3 regions of the Holzapfeliella sp. JNUCC 72 genome follow, and region 1 is predicted to be linked to each of the others. Evidence: riboswitches for the same ligand, from Rfam matches in the RefSeq annotation. Region 1 holds a riboswitch; each other region holds the start of a gene.
The links. Region 1 has a riboswitch for lysine ahead of JNUCC72_RS02000 (aminotransferase class I/II-fold pyridoxal phosphate-dependent enzyme). Riboswitches for the same ligand answer to the same signal wherever they lie in the genome.
Positions count from the first base shown of each region.

Region 2: linked by a shared signal. The riboswitch ahead of lysA (diaminopimelate decarboxylase) and the one ahead of JNUCC72_RS02000 (aminotransferase class I/II-fold pyridoxal phosphate-dependent enzyme) in region 1 are both predicted to bind lysine.
Region 3: linked by a shared signal. The riboswitch ahead of JNUCC72_RS05475 (ABC transporter permease subunit) and the one ahead of JNUCC72_RS02000 (aminotransferase class I/II-fold pyridoxal phosphate-dependent enzyme) in region 1 are both predicted to bind lysine.

Region 1 is NZ_CM132220.1:415,224-420,420, reverse strand. It holds gene ppcA (phosphoenolpyruvate carboxylase) at 1-1,095, opposite strand, end outside; gene JNUCC72_RS02000 (aminotransferase class I/II-fold pyridoxal phosphate-dependent enzyme) at 1,152-2,336, opposite strand; lysine riboswitch at 2,453-2,632, opposite strand; gene JNUCC72_RS01995 (YeiH family protein) at 2,709-3,710, opposite strand; gene JNUCC72_RS01990 (LysR family transcriptional regulator) at 3,830-4,642, shown strand; gene glnA (type I glutamate--ammonia ligase) at 4,665-5,197, opposite strand, start outside.
Region 2 is NZ_CM132220.1:747,465-752,661, reverse strand. It holds gene dapF (diaminopimelate epimerase) at 1-665, opposite strand, end outside; gene JNUCC72_RS03675 (aspartate kinase) at 676-2,028, opposite strand; lysine riboswitch at 2,229-2,404, shown strand; gene lysA (diaminopimelate decarboxylase) at 2,502-3,806, shown strand; gene dapD (2,3,4,5-tetrahydropyridine-2,6-dicarboxylate N-acetyltransferase) at 3,829-4,539, shown strand; gene JNUCC72_RS03660 (N-acetyldiaminopimelate deacetylase) at 4,563-5,197, shown strand, end outside.
Region 3 is NZ_CM132220.1:1,106,876-1,112,072, reverse strand. It holds gene JNUCC72_RS05490 (hypothetical protein) at 58-198, shown strand; gene JNUCC72_RS05485 (YfbR-like 5'-deoxynucleotidase) at 315-944, shown strand; gene JNUCC72_RS05480 (amino acid ABC transporter ATP-binding protein) at 975-1,721, opposite strand; gene JNUCC72_RS05475 (ABC transporter permease subunit) at 1,721-3,268, opposite strand; lysine riboswitch at 3,417-3,592, opposite strand; gene JNUCC72_RS05470 (NAD(P)H-dependent oxidoreductase) at 3,661-4,359, shown strand; gene JNUCC72_RS05465 (hypothetical protein) at 4,349-4,522, shown strand; gene JNUCC72_RS05460 (aldo/keto reductase) at 4,557-5,197, opposite strand, start outside.

The DNA of each region.
Region 1 (5,197 bases):
CATTTTGTAACCATCAACATCTCGAGAATAACCAATCATCCCCACGTGTTGATGACGGTCACGACGTTTTGGAAAGGCATCAAAAACAGATTGCAAGTCATTAATCAATGGATCTAGTGTATGGTGGTACTCTTTGGCTGTTTTTGCTGCAATTTCAAGTAAGATTGCTTCGTCAGCTGAATTTACAATATTAAATTCACTTTGACGTAACCCATTACGTAATTTATCGATTGCTGACTTGACTTCATCAATTGGATAATCATAACGAAAGGCCGATTGAACAGTTGCTGTTTTAAGTCCTGGGAATTCCTCAAGGTAACGATCAACAGATTGAGGAGAAAGTCCCCCTCTAAAGATTGTACTTCCTACCCCAGCAATTGGATAAACCGGTACGCCACTTTCTTTTGAAAATGCACCTAATCTAGATAATGCTAGCTTGTTTCCAATAATACTGTTTAAAAATCCATTTGAAAGCGCAGAATCAGAACCTGCTAAGAAAACACGTAAATACTCAATTGGGCGGTTAAAGTGTTTTTTGTACATCGCCATATATTCTTTTAAAATTTCAGGAGCATCTAGCTGCGCTTCAAAACTTTCAAATAGTGGAATCATTTGGAGTTGGTCGCTATTAGGATGTGTATTTTCAAATTCTTTATTCTTGAATTGTGCAAGTGATGCAAACTTATCTTCCATAGCAATCAGTTGATCTGCACTTTTCGTCATTGGCAGAACCGCTTCAAATAGCGGACGTTTTTTAAATTTTAAATCGTCTGCAAAATCTTCTGCCAGCATCATAGTTGTCATAGCTTGCATTAAACTATAACCTTTTTCTTCCCAAATGTTAGGTAATCTAAACGTTAAAAATTTATCGTCACCAAGTTCATGGTTTTTGAAATAGTCGTATTGTTTGGTATACAAACGGCTAATAACAGAAGAATCAGCATGCTTTCCTTCCCAGTCCCACATGTATTCATCGGCATCTAAAGTTGAAAAGTTAGCATAAGCTTCATCGATTTCTTCAAAAGCTGAAACAAATGGATTATGATGCTTTTTAAAGAACGGAATGTTAGCGTTATCTGGATGTTGAGTTCCCATTACGTTTGGTATCATTCTGTCTGTCAATTGATTGTCCTCCTGATTTTAATTACTAATTATCTGACTGTTTTAAGGTAATCACGAATACGATCCATCGCTAGTTGAATATCAGCTTCAGAAGCTGCATATGAAAAACGAATGTAACCTTGTCCACCTTTACCAAATGCACTTCCAGGTATGACACCAACTTTTGCTTGTTCAGCTAATTCTAGTGCGAACTGGTAAGAATCTTGTGTACATGATGCTGGAATTTTAGCAAATAGATAAAACGCACCATGAGGCTTAGCCATCTCAAAGTTCATACTTGTTAATTCATCAACAATTAAGTCACGACGCTTTTGATAGATTTTACGCATTTCAATCGCATCATTATCACCGTTATTAAGCGCTTCTGTTGCTGCAACTTGGGCAGGATTAGATGGTGAAGTCACCATGAAAGCATGCACTTTAGCAACTTTTGACATGAATTCTCTCGGTCCACAAACGTAACCAATTCGATATCCTGTCATAGCGTGAGATTTAGATAATCCGTTAATATAAATGGATTGTTGAGGCAATAGCTTAGCAATTGAAAAATGATCAACATCATAAGTTAATTCACAGTAAATTTCATCTGTAACAACAAAAATATCATGCTGTTCAATAACTTGCGCTAGAGCCTCAACGGTTTCTTTATCGTATTCAACCCCTGTTGGATTACTTGGATAATTAAGTAAAACTGCTTTAACTGAAGGCCCTTCTTCTTCAATCACTTCTGCCAATTTTTCAGGTGTTAATTGAAAGCCTGTTTGTGAGGTGTCAACCATAATTGGATGTGCACCTAGCAACTCGATAATAGGAAAATAAAGTGCAAATGTCGGTGTTGGCACAATCACTTTATCACCTGGATTTAACATCGTTTCAAAAGTGGCATAAATTGCTTCTGTTGCACCAATTGTCACGATTATTTCATCTTCTGGATTATAATTTAAACCTTGTTGACGCTTTAAATAATCAGAAACTGCTTTTCTAAGCTCTAATTTACCTGTTTGAGCTGAGTAGTGAGAATCATTATTTTGAATGCTTTCTACTGCAGCATTTTTAATATGTTCGGGTGTATCTAAATCAGGTTCTCCAATTGTTAGTTTTACAATATCTTGGATAGCTGAGATTTTTTGATCAAAGCTTCTAATCCCTGATGGATTAACTAAGTCTAACTTTTCGTTATACGTTGCACTTAATTTTGATGATAAATCTGGCATGACAGTCTCCTATTTCCGTAAATTATTATTCAGAAGAGTGGCTATTTAAAATATTAGACAAAAAAAGATTCCTTTGTCTAGGCAGACAAAAGAATCTAAACTGGCTTAGATGTCAATTTGTCGATAGCGCTCCATAAGTTTTATGCTTATGACAGTTTATGATTTATTCAACCATACCCCAACATCAAATCGTCACAACTCTTTGACGTTTCGGCAATATCCCCTCACTAGAGTAACTAATGCTATTGTGATAGCGAGTTATCTAGCTATTGTCAATTGCGACCTCTTCTACTAAATTAACTATAAGTTATTTTTTTGTGTAATTCAACCTTGCATTTCATTTTTGTTTAATTTTTTACTAATAATAAGTAATTAGAATAGTAACTTAATTAAGATAATTGCTCCTACAACTTGCAGCAAACTAATTAATAATCCATAACCTAAAAATCGACTACCGGAATCTTTAATCGTTTTCAATTTTAAGTTTAAGCCGATACCAGCAAGATTAATAACACCAGAGAAACTGGTTAATTCTTTTGCACTATGCGTTAGCTGCGTTGGTAAACTAACATAACTATTAATCAAAATAAAAATAATAAATGCCAAAATAAACCAAGGTACTTTAATGTATTGGCTAACTGATTTTTTAGGTTGGGCAGTTTTTTGACTTTTTCCCTGAGCCATTCTTGCAAAACTGATAACCACTACCGATAATAAAATCACTCGCAACATTTTAAATAGTGTTGCATATGTTGTCACGTCTTGATTAATTAAAGACGCTGTCCCCACAACTTGTCCTACAGATTGAAGAGTCCCACCTATTAATGCACCTAAAAGTAAGTCTTGCTTACCGAGTACAACAGGACCGACAATTGGCAGAATAATTAATAAGACAATTCCAACTAAACTAACTGTTGCTACTGCAGTTCGTCTTTCATCATCATTTGCTTTGATTTCTGGCGATACAGCCGCAATTGCACTTGATCCACACACAGCATTACCTGCCGCCATTAAAAGCGATGATTTTTTTGATACCTTAAAGACTCTTTTCCCTAACACTATTGCCACAATGATAGTCAACAACATCTGCAACACAATAAATAAAATACCATTAATCCCTAAAGACTCTATAGTTTTAAGCGTTACTGTTAACCCTAGTAGTGCAATTCCAATTTCAATGGGATATTTTTCTGACCATTTAACACCTGAATTTAGCTTAGACTGTGTTAAAACAGTATTACCTAACAAAATCCCCATCAACATGGCCAAAGATTCTGCTCCAATAAAAGGTAAATAAATTGCTAAATATTTAGCAACAACAGAGACAAGTAATGTCACTGCAATACCTGGTAAAAAAGATTTTTTGATTTTCATGTTTTCCTCTCCTTCAATACAGGCATAACTATATCACATCATTAATGTTAATATTTGTTTAATAGATAATAACTATATATACTATTAATAACCTTAATAACAAAAAGAAAGGACTCTTTATGTTCAAATTACTGCATACCTTTGTTGCTGTATATGAAACCTTGTCATTTTCAAAAGCAGCTGAACAACTTTTTTCTTCTCAACCTAGCCTCTCATTACACGTTAAACAACTAGAAGAAAGACTAAACACACAATTATTCATTAGAAATGGTAAAGCTAAACTAGAGCCAACACCTAATGCCACCAGACTATATCAAAGCACCACAAAAATTTTGAAAGAATGGCAAACTATTCAAACCGATATTAGTGATAATCCCAAAAAATATGATTTATTATTCGCGTGTTCGCAAACTAGCGCGCATACCTTCGTCCCTCAGTTATTATCTCAATTACCTTCTGCTATTTATAACGAGTATAATCTAGCTACTGAAGTACATAATTCTAAAGAAATTTTAGATGATGTGTTAAATCATCGCTTGGCTTTTGGTATCGTCGAAAAACCTGTTCATCATAATTTGATTGTTACTGAAAAAATAAAAACAGATCAATTAGTATTGGCCGGTAATCTTAAATCTGATACGTGGTTGCTCAGAGAAGAAGGTTCTGGCGTTTATCACTACACTAAAAAGTATCTGAACAATCATAATATTGTACCTAAAAACAGTATTATTGTTAAAAATAATCAGTTAATTGTCGATCTTTTGAAACAAGGGATTGGTAAATCCATTGTAAGTCTAGATGCCATTGATAACACCATTATGTTTCAAGAACTAGGGGCTCCATTTTTTAGACACTTTTATCTCATTTATCAAAAATTTGAAACCCATCCTTCAATCACAAACTTTATCGACAAAATAAAAAAAGCTATCTGAATTATTCAGATAGCTTTTAATTTTAGTACAATTCCATGTATTGGTCTCTTTCCCATTCAGAAACTGTTTGACGGTATGCTGACCATTCAAGTTTCTTAGAATCAATAAAGCTTTGTGTTAAGTGTTCGCCTAATGATTCTTTGATGACAGCATCTTTTGCGAATTCATCAACCGCTTCATTCAATGTTCCTGGAAGATCAGTAATATTGTTTTCACGACGTTCTTCATCTGTCATGTGGTAAATGTTACGATCAACAGATTCTACTGGTAATTCTTTAGTTTCAAGTCCTTCAAGACCAGCTGATAAGATTCCTGCAATAGCTAAGTATGGGTTAGCTGCTGGATCAACACTTCTTAATTCAAGACGAGTTCCAAGGCCACGTGACTGAGGAACACGGATAAGAGGTGAACGGTTTGTACCTGACCATGCAATGTATACAGGTGCTTCAAACCCTGGTACTAGACGTTTGTATGAGTTAACCGTTGGGTTGTTTAAAGCTGTCAATGCTTTTGCATGGTTCAAAATACCTGATAAGAAGTACATTGCTTCTTTAG
Region 2 (5,197 bases), 330 kb from region 1:
CCGCGCTCAAATGTACGAACAAAAAGCGTATTATCTGATAGTATTTTTCCAAAATTGACATTAACACCATCAGGGAAATAATCATTCTTTTGATTGAGTTTTTCCCCTAATGTTTCAAGTGTGTTATTTAAGTCTTCATCTGTTTGAACAAAACTAATTAAGTGAGGATTAGGGACCGCGATAGCATAGAAATTTAAATGATCATTAAATTTTGGAACGGGTGAGTTGAGTAATTGTGTTGTTCCTAGGTTATGAAAAGGGAAGTAATGGTTATCAAAGTGGACAGGTGAGATTTCCACACCAAACGCAGGAACGTTTTGAGCCAGGCTGTCTTGTTTTTTAACAGTTAAATTTGCATTAGCTGTTTCGACTTTGAATTCAGATTCTTGATATTTTTCGGCTAAATAACGCGCCACCGTACGCAATCCATTGCCACACATAGATGCCTCGCTACCATCGGCATTAATGACGCGCATTTTGCCTAAACAATCGGTATTTTGAGATTTTGAGACGACTAATAGACCATCGGCCCCCTCCAAAAAAGATTCTGTTAGTTGCTGTGTAAGTGCGATGATTTGGTCATCTGAGGGATTAAATGAAAGTTGATCTAAGTCTAAAATAAAAAACTGGTTAGATGAACCGTGAACTTTTTGTAATGTAATCATTGTTAAACTCCTAACTAAAAAAATTATGATAAATATAGTCTATTGCTAAATCAGCATCGGCTTGTCTAGTCCCAAGCATTACAGAAATTCTTGAGGCACCTTGATTAATCATATGAATGCCAATATTATTTTGAGCCAGTGGCGAAATGACACGATCTAAGACACCAATATTATCTTTCATACCTTCACCAACAACCATGATAATGGCGTAATCATTAATCCATTGCATTTCGTCTGGTTGAAGAGTGTTTTTAATCTCTTGACAAAGTTGTTTGATTTTAAGGTCTGTAAGTTGGCTTTTATCAAAGATAATTGTCAAATCATCGATACCTGAAGGCATATGCTCATAAGAAACATTATAGCGATATAAAATCTCTAGCAATTTTAATGTGAAGCCAACCTCTTTATTAAGTAGATAACGGTGGAGATATAAAGCAGCAAAACGATCAGAGCTGGCCACACCTGTTATTAAATGTTCTGGCTCAAAATCATTTTCAGGTACGATAAGTGTGCCCGGTAAATCAGGATGGTTAGTGTTTTTAACGTTAATAGTAATTTCAGCTTCAATTGCTGGAATAATGGCTTCATCATGGAATACTGAAAATCCAGCGTAAGAGAGTTCACGTAATTCACGATAAGTCATTTTATTAATGGCATATGGATTTTTGACAGTATTAGGGTTTGCTGCATAAATTGCATCAACATCTGTGAAATTTTCATAGCAGCTGGCATTGAAGCCTTTTGACAAGATAGCACCTGTAATATCTGAGCCACCACGTGAAAAAGTGGCGATTTTATTGTCTTTAGTGATGCCAAAGAATCCAGGTACAATTAAAAGCTCATCACCAACATCAATTGATTTAATGTTGTCGTAAGTTTCATCTAAAACTTGTGCGTTATTAGCTGAATCACTAACATAAAATCCAAATTTTTCCGGATCTAGAAATCGAGCTTTAAGCCCTAGATGGTTTAAAATCAATGTCATTAGCTTTGCGTTTAATCGTTCACCATGAGCTTTAAAACAAGCCATTAGATAGGCGTTGTTTTCGAATTTTTCATACTTTAATTTTTCGATTTTATCTTTAATGCTTTGCAATTCTTCTTCTTCTAAATCAAAGTGGTTTGCGATTTCAACATATCGGTTGAATAGCTGTTCGGTGATTGATTCAGTAGGCTTGTTTTCGATTGTAAGTGTAGCGTATTTGATTAATAAATCTGTAACTTTCGTATCAGAAGCACTTCTTTTTCCTGGGGCTGAAGTCACAACAACTTTGCGACTTGAATCTTGTTTTAAAATATTAATAACTTTCTCAAACTGTTGTCCTGAAGCTAGCGAGCTTCCGCCAAATTTAACTACTTTCATAAAAATTCCCCTTTAGCTTTCTTTTCAAATGATAAGTAAATTAAATTTAACATGCCTGTTTTAAATTTCAACACCCAAATCCGACTAATACATGTCGTTTTAAAGGTCAATATATGGAAATAAATAAAAATAAAAAAATTTTTAAAAAATAATTAACCTAATGGTTTGACTTTTGATTGGTTTTATTATAATATTTTAATCACATCGAAGAGGTTGCAGCTAACATTATTAGAAATAACTAGTCTTCTGTTAAGACAATTATGTTATTTTGAAAGGGGAAGTTGCCGAAGCTAGTACTTAAGCAGATAAGTATCGGCTGGGACATGATTGAACAAGTCATGGACTGTCGCAGTAATTGCGGAGAGCTATCGACAAACGAACAATCATGATGAATGTGAAACTTTCAAAGGGTTCTTTTGTTATTTTAGATAGCAGAAGAACCCTTTTTATATAGTCTTGGAGGAATTTTCGTTATGGAACATAATTTTAATTTAGTCACAAATGCGAATCATCATTTAGAAATAGGCGGAATCGATACTGTTGATTTGGTTCAAAAATATCAGACGCCATTAGTTGTTTATGATATTTCAAAAATCAAACAACAAATTGCAGGATTCAAATCTGTTTTTGAGCAAAACGATGTTGAATATGAAATTAGTTATGCTAGCAAGGCATTTTCATGTTTAGCCTTATATGAATTGATGCAAAAAGAAAATCTACATCTGGATGTAGTATCTGGTGGCGAATTATTCACCGCGCAACAAGCTGGATTTGATTTATCAAAAATTAGTTTTCATGGCAATAATAAATCATTTGATGAAATCAAAATGGCTGTCGATGCGGGTGTAGGTGTTATCGTCCTTGATAACTTTCATGAGATTGAATTGCTATCGTCTTACTTGATTGATACCCAGCAACAAGCTGATGTGATGTTGAGAATCACACCCGGAATATCAGCACATACACATGACTATATTCAAACTGGTCAAGAAGACAGTAAATTTGGCTTTGATTTAAATTCTGGTCAAGCTGAAGAAGCTTTGACAACGGTTTTAAACAATCCTAACTTGACTATGAAAGGATTCCATTCACATATTGGATCACAAATATTTGAAGTTAATGGGTTTGAAATGGCAGCTGAAAAGCTGATTGATTTAGCCAATGATTGGTATCAAAAATATAGTTATCAACCAGATGTGATTAACGTTGGTGGTGGTTTTGGAATTGCTTACACAAATGATGATAAACCGCTAGCACCTGAGGTATTTGTTGATGCAATCATCAAAAAAATCAAAGAAAAAACAGCAGATTTTGGTTTAAAAATGCCAGCGATTTGGATAGAACCTGGAAGATCGATTGTAGGACCTGCAGGTTATAACTTATATACAATCGGTTCTCGTAAAGAAATCCCAGGAAAATCTGCTTATGTGAGTGTTGATGGTGGTATGGGAGATAATGTTCGACCAGCACTTTACCAAGCAGAATATGAAGCTGCAATTGCTAATAAAATGGATCAAGAACCAGTAGAAAATGTCCGTGTGGCAGGTAAATATTGCGAATCAGGAGACATTTTGATTCAAAAAGCAGCTTTTCCAAAAACACAACCGGGCGATATTGTTGCAATGCTTAATACGGGTGCTTATGGTTACTCAATGGCGTCAAATTATAATCGTAATTTAAAACCCGCAGTTGTTTTTGTTGAAAACGGAAAAGATGACTTAGCAATTAAAAGACAAAGTTACCAAGACTTAATCAAATTAGAAAACAGTTTATATTAATTATCAAAAAGGAGACTATATAATGGAAAGAAAAAGCGCACAAGAAATTATTAACTTTATTGGAAATGCCGAAAAACAAACACCTGTTAAGGTTTATATCAAGGGACAATTAAGTGAGATTAATTTTCCAAATACAATTAAAGCTTTTGTAGAATCAAAAACAGGGACACTATTTGGTAACTGGGCTGATGTTGAACAAGTCTTAGCTGATAATCAATCTTTAATTACAGAATACGAAATTGAAAACCATATGAGAAATTCAGCGGTTCCACTATTAGATATGAAGAAAGTTAATGCGCGTATTGAACCAGGTGCTATCATTCGTGACCAGGTTTACATTGGAGATAACGCTGTTATTATGATGGGCGCTTTAATCAACATTGGTGCTGAAATTGGAGAAGGTACAATGATTGATATGGGAGTAATCCTAGGTGGGCGTGCAACTGTTGGTAAGAATGCTCACATTGGTGCCGGAACAGTTTTAGCGGGTGTCATTGAGCCAGCATCAGCAACACCGGTTGTGATTGAAGATGATGTTGTGATTGGGGCTAATGCCGTTGTGATTGAAGGCGTTCGTGTTGGTAAAGGTGCTGTTGTTGCTGCAGGTGCAATCGTAACTAGAGATGTTGAACCGTACACTGTTGTTGGGGGCGTACCCGCAAGAGTCTTGAAAAAAATTGATGATCAAACTAAATCAAAAACAGGACTTGAAGAAGCATTAAGAAAAATGTAAAAAAACTTGAGGGGGAAAGTTAAATGTTACCACAGACGCAAAGAGTCGCTATTAGAAGAGAATTTCATCAGTATCCAGAACTTGCTTTACAAGAAGTAGAAACCAAGCAAAGAATCAAAAAAATTATTGCTGGCTTTAAACAAGACTTTTTGAGTTTTAAGCATTTAAAAGAATTGCCAACAGCCTTGCTTGTTCATGTTAAAGGAACTCGTCCTAAACGAACAATTGGTTACCGAGCAGATATGGATGCACTTCCTGTTACTGAAAAGACAGGACTTGAATTTACTTCTAAGAACGAAAATAAAATGCATGCCTGTGGTCATGATATTCATTTAACTGTCGCTCTAAGTATTTTAAGTTATTATGCTGACAATCAACCTGAAGACAACTTAGTATTCTTTTTTCAACCAGCCGAAGAAAGTGAAAATGGTGGAAAGATAGCTTATGAACTAGGTGCTTTTGAAGGGAAATGGCGTCCAGATGAGTTTTATGGATTACATGATAATCCAGATTTAGAAGCAGGCGCAATCGGATGTTGTCAGGGAACATTATTTGCTGGAACGACCGAAGTTGATATTGAACTCAAAGGAAAAGGCGGTCATGCAGCCTTTCCTCATACAGCTAATGACATGGTAGTGGCTAGTGCTTACTTAATCAC
Region 3 (5,197 bases), 490 kb from region 1:
TTTTATTCCTGATTTTCTATATTATAGACTAGAAAGATTAAAATAAGGAGAGATATTATGGGACACAACAAGAGAACAAACGTGCACGTCGGCGTAGGTAATGACCGTCGTCCAGTAAATAGTACAAACTTGAAAAAACGTTTACAAGATAACTTAGATGTTATTAACTTTTTGAAATCAAGAAAAAATAACGACTAATAAACTAAAGCGATGATATAGTAATATATCACCGCTTTTTTTTGAGCAAAAGTTGTTTTTAAAGTTGATATTTGATAACATAGAAAAAATTTGTCAAAAATTAGGAGGATATTTTTATGGGAATGCATGCTTACTTACAAGGACTTAACAACTTAGAAACATTGAATCGTGCACCGGGGTACTTTCAATATCAACAACATTCAGTGTCTACACACTCATTCAGAGTGACACAAATGGCGCAAATGCTAGGCGATTTAGAGGAGATTTCAGGACATACGATTAATTGGCGTGTGCTATACGAAAAAGCCTTAAATCACGACTATACAGAGCGTTTCATCGGTGATATTAAGACACCTGTTAAATATGCGACTTCTGAATTACGCGAGTTGATTGCCAATGTGGAAGATTCAATGACCGAAAACTTTATTCAAAATGAAATCCCAAAAGAATTACAAGAACGCTACCGTAGACGATTATCTGAGGGGAAAGATGATACGCTAGAAGGTCAGATTTTATCAATCTCAGATAAAATGGACTTATTGTATGAAGCATTTGGTGAAATTCAAAAAGGCAATCCACAAGAAGTTTTCATGGAAATTTATCGTGAAAGTTTGCAAAGCATCAAGAAATTTAATCACTTATATAGTGTGCAGTATTTCTTTGAAAATATTTTACCTGAAATGTTATCAGAAGACTTTCCATTTAGAACAAGAGTGATGGAAGTCACAAACTTAATTTTAGAGTAATAAAAAAACACCGCTTAAAGCGGTGTTTTTTTATTGATTCAAGTAGCGTTTTAAGAACTCTTTTGTACGGTCTTCTTTTGGATTATTGAAGATTTCTTCTGGTGTGCCTTCTTCAGCAACAACACCTTTATCCATGAAAACAATGTGGTCAGAAACATCACGGGCAAAAGCCATTTCATGAGTAACTAAAATCATAGTCAAACCAGTATGTGCTAATGCTTTCATAGAAGCAAGCACGTCTTCAACCATTTCAGGGTCAAGCGCACTGGTAGGTTCATCGAACAATAGGACATCTGGTGACATTGAAACGGCACGAGCAATCGCAACACGTTGTTTTTGTCCACCTGAAAGTTGAGCAGGTTTTGCCTTGATGTAAGGATCCATACCAACTTTTTTAAGTTGTTCCATAGCCATTTCTTCAGCTTCTTGTCGTGAACGGCCAAGAACAGTCGTTTGGCCTACAATACAGTTTTCAAGAACGTCTAAGTTGTTGAATAAGTTAAAGGATTGAAAAACCATGCCGACTTTGGAACGGTACTTGGTAATTTCAAAACCGTTACCTAAAATGTTTTCACCTTTGAAGTTAATTTCGCCATTAGTTGGATCTTCAAGCAAGTTTAAACATCTTAGTAAAGTTGATTTACCAGAACCGGAAGAACCAATAATGGTTACAACTTCACCCGGTGTAACATCTAGTGAAATATCTTTTAAAACAAGATGATTTCCAAATTTTTTCTCTAAGTTACGAACACTAATAATTGAGTCTTGGTTAGCCATTAGTTTTTCACCTCTCTTGAATTAGAAGTCACTTGTTCTTGATTAGCCATTAAATTGTAATCTTTAGGACCATTTAATTTCTTTTCGATAAGTCTGAAGATACGTGTAATTGTAAAGGTTAGAACTAAGTAAATAAATGTAATTGTTAGGTAAGTGTGGAAGAACTGGAAGTTTTGTCCAGCAATTGTTGAACCTGTGAAGAATAGTTCAGAAACTGAGATGATGCTCAAGACGGAAGTATCTTTGATGTTAACGATGAATTCGTTAGCAACAGAAGGTAAACTGTTACGAACAGCTTGAGGGAGAATGATTTTTCTCATTCGTTGGAAGTGATTCATTCCTAAAGCACTTGCAGCTTCAAATTGTCCTTCGTCAGTTGAAATAATCCCACTACGGATGATTTCAGAAAGGTAAGCCCCTGTGTTAATTGAAACAACAATTAAAGCAGCTAAAGTACGGTCTAAGTTAAGCCCAAACATTTGAGCAGCACCGTAGTAGAATACAGCAGCTTGCACAATCATCGGTGTTCCACGGAACAGTTCGATATAAACAGAAGCCAGGAAACTAGCAACTCTAGTCGTCCAACGTTTACCACGCGATTTAGCAAGTGGAATCGTTCTGATAATTCCAACTAACAAACCAATGAAGAAACCGACGATAGTTCCGATTAATGAAATGAAAACTGTCATAGCAGTACCACGAAGTAACATAGCACCATATTGTTGCCAAATATTGATGAACCAATTACCTTCAGTCGCAGGTTTTGGCTGACTGTGAACGGCTGTTGTCATCATTTTATCACGTTCATCTTCGGGAATAGTTGCTAGAATTTCGTTAACTTTTTCAAGATTTGAATCACCTTTACGTAATCCAATTGCACTTTGTGTTTCTGAAGGATCTAAATGGAAACCTTGTCCTCTTTTGAATTCAATCATTTTAAGATTTGGATTAGCACTTGAAACGCTAATGCCTTCCGGCTTTTCAGAAACGTAACCATCGATAGTTTTTGATTCAAGAGACACACGCATTGCTGAAAAGTCTTTCATAGCAGGTTCTTTGATGGCACCTTTGATTTGGTTAATAGCGTCATAGTGGAAAGTGCCAAGTTGTCCAGTTATTTTTGCACCATTGAAGTCAGCTAAGCTAGTTGCATTGGCGTATTTTCCAGTACTATTTACGACCATTACAATATTTGAAGTATAGTAGGCGTTTGTAAAGTCAATAGCTTGACGGCGTTCGGGTGTTGGTGACATACCGGCGATAATCATATCGATTTTGCCAGAAGTTAGAGAAGGAAGTAGTCCATCCCATTGTGTTTTAGCAACAACAACATTTTTTTTGCCAAGTCCAGCGGCAATTTTTTTAGCCATTTGAACATCATAACCATTAGCATATAATGATTCTCCGTCAATTTTAACGGCCCCATTGGAATCATCTTGTTGTGTCCAGTTGTAAGGCGGATAGTTAGCCTCCATTCCGACACGTAATGTATCACTTTCTTCAGCGTGTACTTGGTTAGTGGATAAATTAGCTAATCCAACAAGCATGATAATAGCTGAAAAGAAAGTTAAAAGCGGGTTAACTTTCAAAGTTTTCATAAAATTACTCCTTCATGTTTTTGATTTAACACAATAAAAAAAACCTTTAAAAAATAAAGGTTTTGAGGCATTATGAAATAAATTACTGATTATTAAATAACATAATAGCACTCCTCAGATAACTGAGACAGTTCTAGTTGTTTGCCAACTAGACCCAGAAGAATTATTGTGTAGGCAACAAGTCTTCTTCGGCGATAAAATCCTGCCTTAGCTGGTCTTTGTGAACTACACACTCGCAACTAAATAGTGATTATCGCAACCTCTATTGCATTTCTTATTAAATTACTTACATATGATACCCTTAGAATAGAATATTGTCAACGAAAACCAGGAGGAAGCCAATGAAAGTCCATATTTTTGTTTCTCATCCAGATGTTAATAATTCTGTTACGCAACAATTTTTTAAATCAACGCTCGCTTTAGCAGACGCTGAAGTCGAGGTAACAGTTTTAGATGAGCAAATTATGCAAAACCAACAATTTAATAGGAAACAACACCAAGAAAATATTTTAGCTGCAGACCATGTTATTTTTCAATTTCCTTTGTATTGGTACTCAGCACCTTACTCACTTAAAAAATGGCAAGATGACATTTTTACTAATCGATTTATAAATGAGCTAACAAAATTGAATCAGCTTAAACGAAAAAGTTTATCTTTAGTTATCAATACAGGACAACCTCAAAAAGATTTTCAACCCGGACAAAAATCACAATTTAGTTTAAATGAGATTTTAAGACCTTATCAAGTTTTTGCAAATGAATTAGGATTTAATTACCTAACCCCATTTATTGTGTATCAGTTTGCTTATTTAAATGAACAACAACACTACCAATTGTTAGTTGATTACTTAATTCACGTGGAATTGATTAAACCAAGTTTTGTGGATAAGGGTCAATTTTTGCTTAACAAAATTAGACAAAATAGTAACTTAAACGACAATATTCAATTGCAGGCTGTTGTTGATACGATAGATGAACAATTGACTGATTACAAAGATCTAAGAGATGCACTAGATGAGGTGAAGGACAATGAAGAATGATTGGATGAAGGCCATTATTGAAGAGGCATCAAAGAACGAAAATAATTATGAAAAACGTGCATTGTTGAGTTATCTCAATCAATTTCAACATCAACTAGAAGTTCGCCGTGATTTAGCAGAAGGGGAACTTGATGGTAGATTGTGGAACCATGAACAATGGTAAACAAAAAAGACTGACAATTGTCAGTCTTTTTTGTTTAGTCGCCCCATTCTTCAACAGCTTCGTTGATTGAGCCGCCTTCCCATGAAAAGTCGTTGTACCAAAGTGAACGTTTTTCTTGGTTCATGCTGTATAATTTTTGCATATCTTGAGCAGATAATTCAAAGTCAAAGATGTCAGCATTTTGTTGGATACGTTCTTCATGAACAGATTTAGGAATTGTGATAATACCGCTTTGGAAGTTCCAACGTAGAACAACTTGAGCAATTGTTTTGTTGTACTTATCAGCAATTTTTTGTAGTTCAGGATCAGTTAGAACAGCGCCACCGCCAAGAGGTGACCAAGCTTGTAAATGAATACCATGTTGTTGGTTGAATGCTAAAATGTCACGTTCTTGAATTAGTGGATTGTATTCCATTTGGTTAACAGCTGGAATAATCGTAGCGTGATCAAGTAAGTTTTGCATACGTTCGTTATCAAAGTTTGAGACACCAATTGCACGAGCTTTACCAGCTTTGTAGATTTCTTCAACTGCACGCCATGTATCCACGTATTTACCGGTTACAGGCCAGTGAACAAGTAGTAAATCAACGTAGTCAGTTTGTAGACGTTCTAATTGACCATCGATTGCGTCAAGTGTTTCTTGGTAACCTTGGTCACCACCGAAAATTTTAGTTG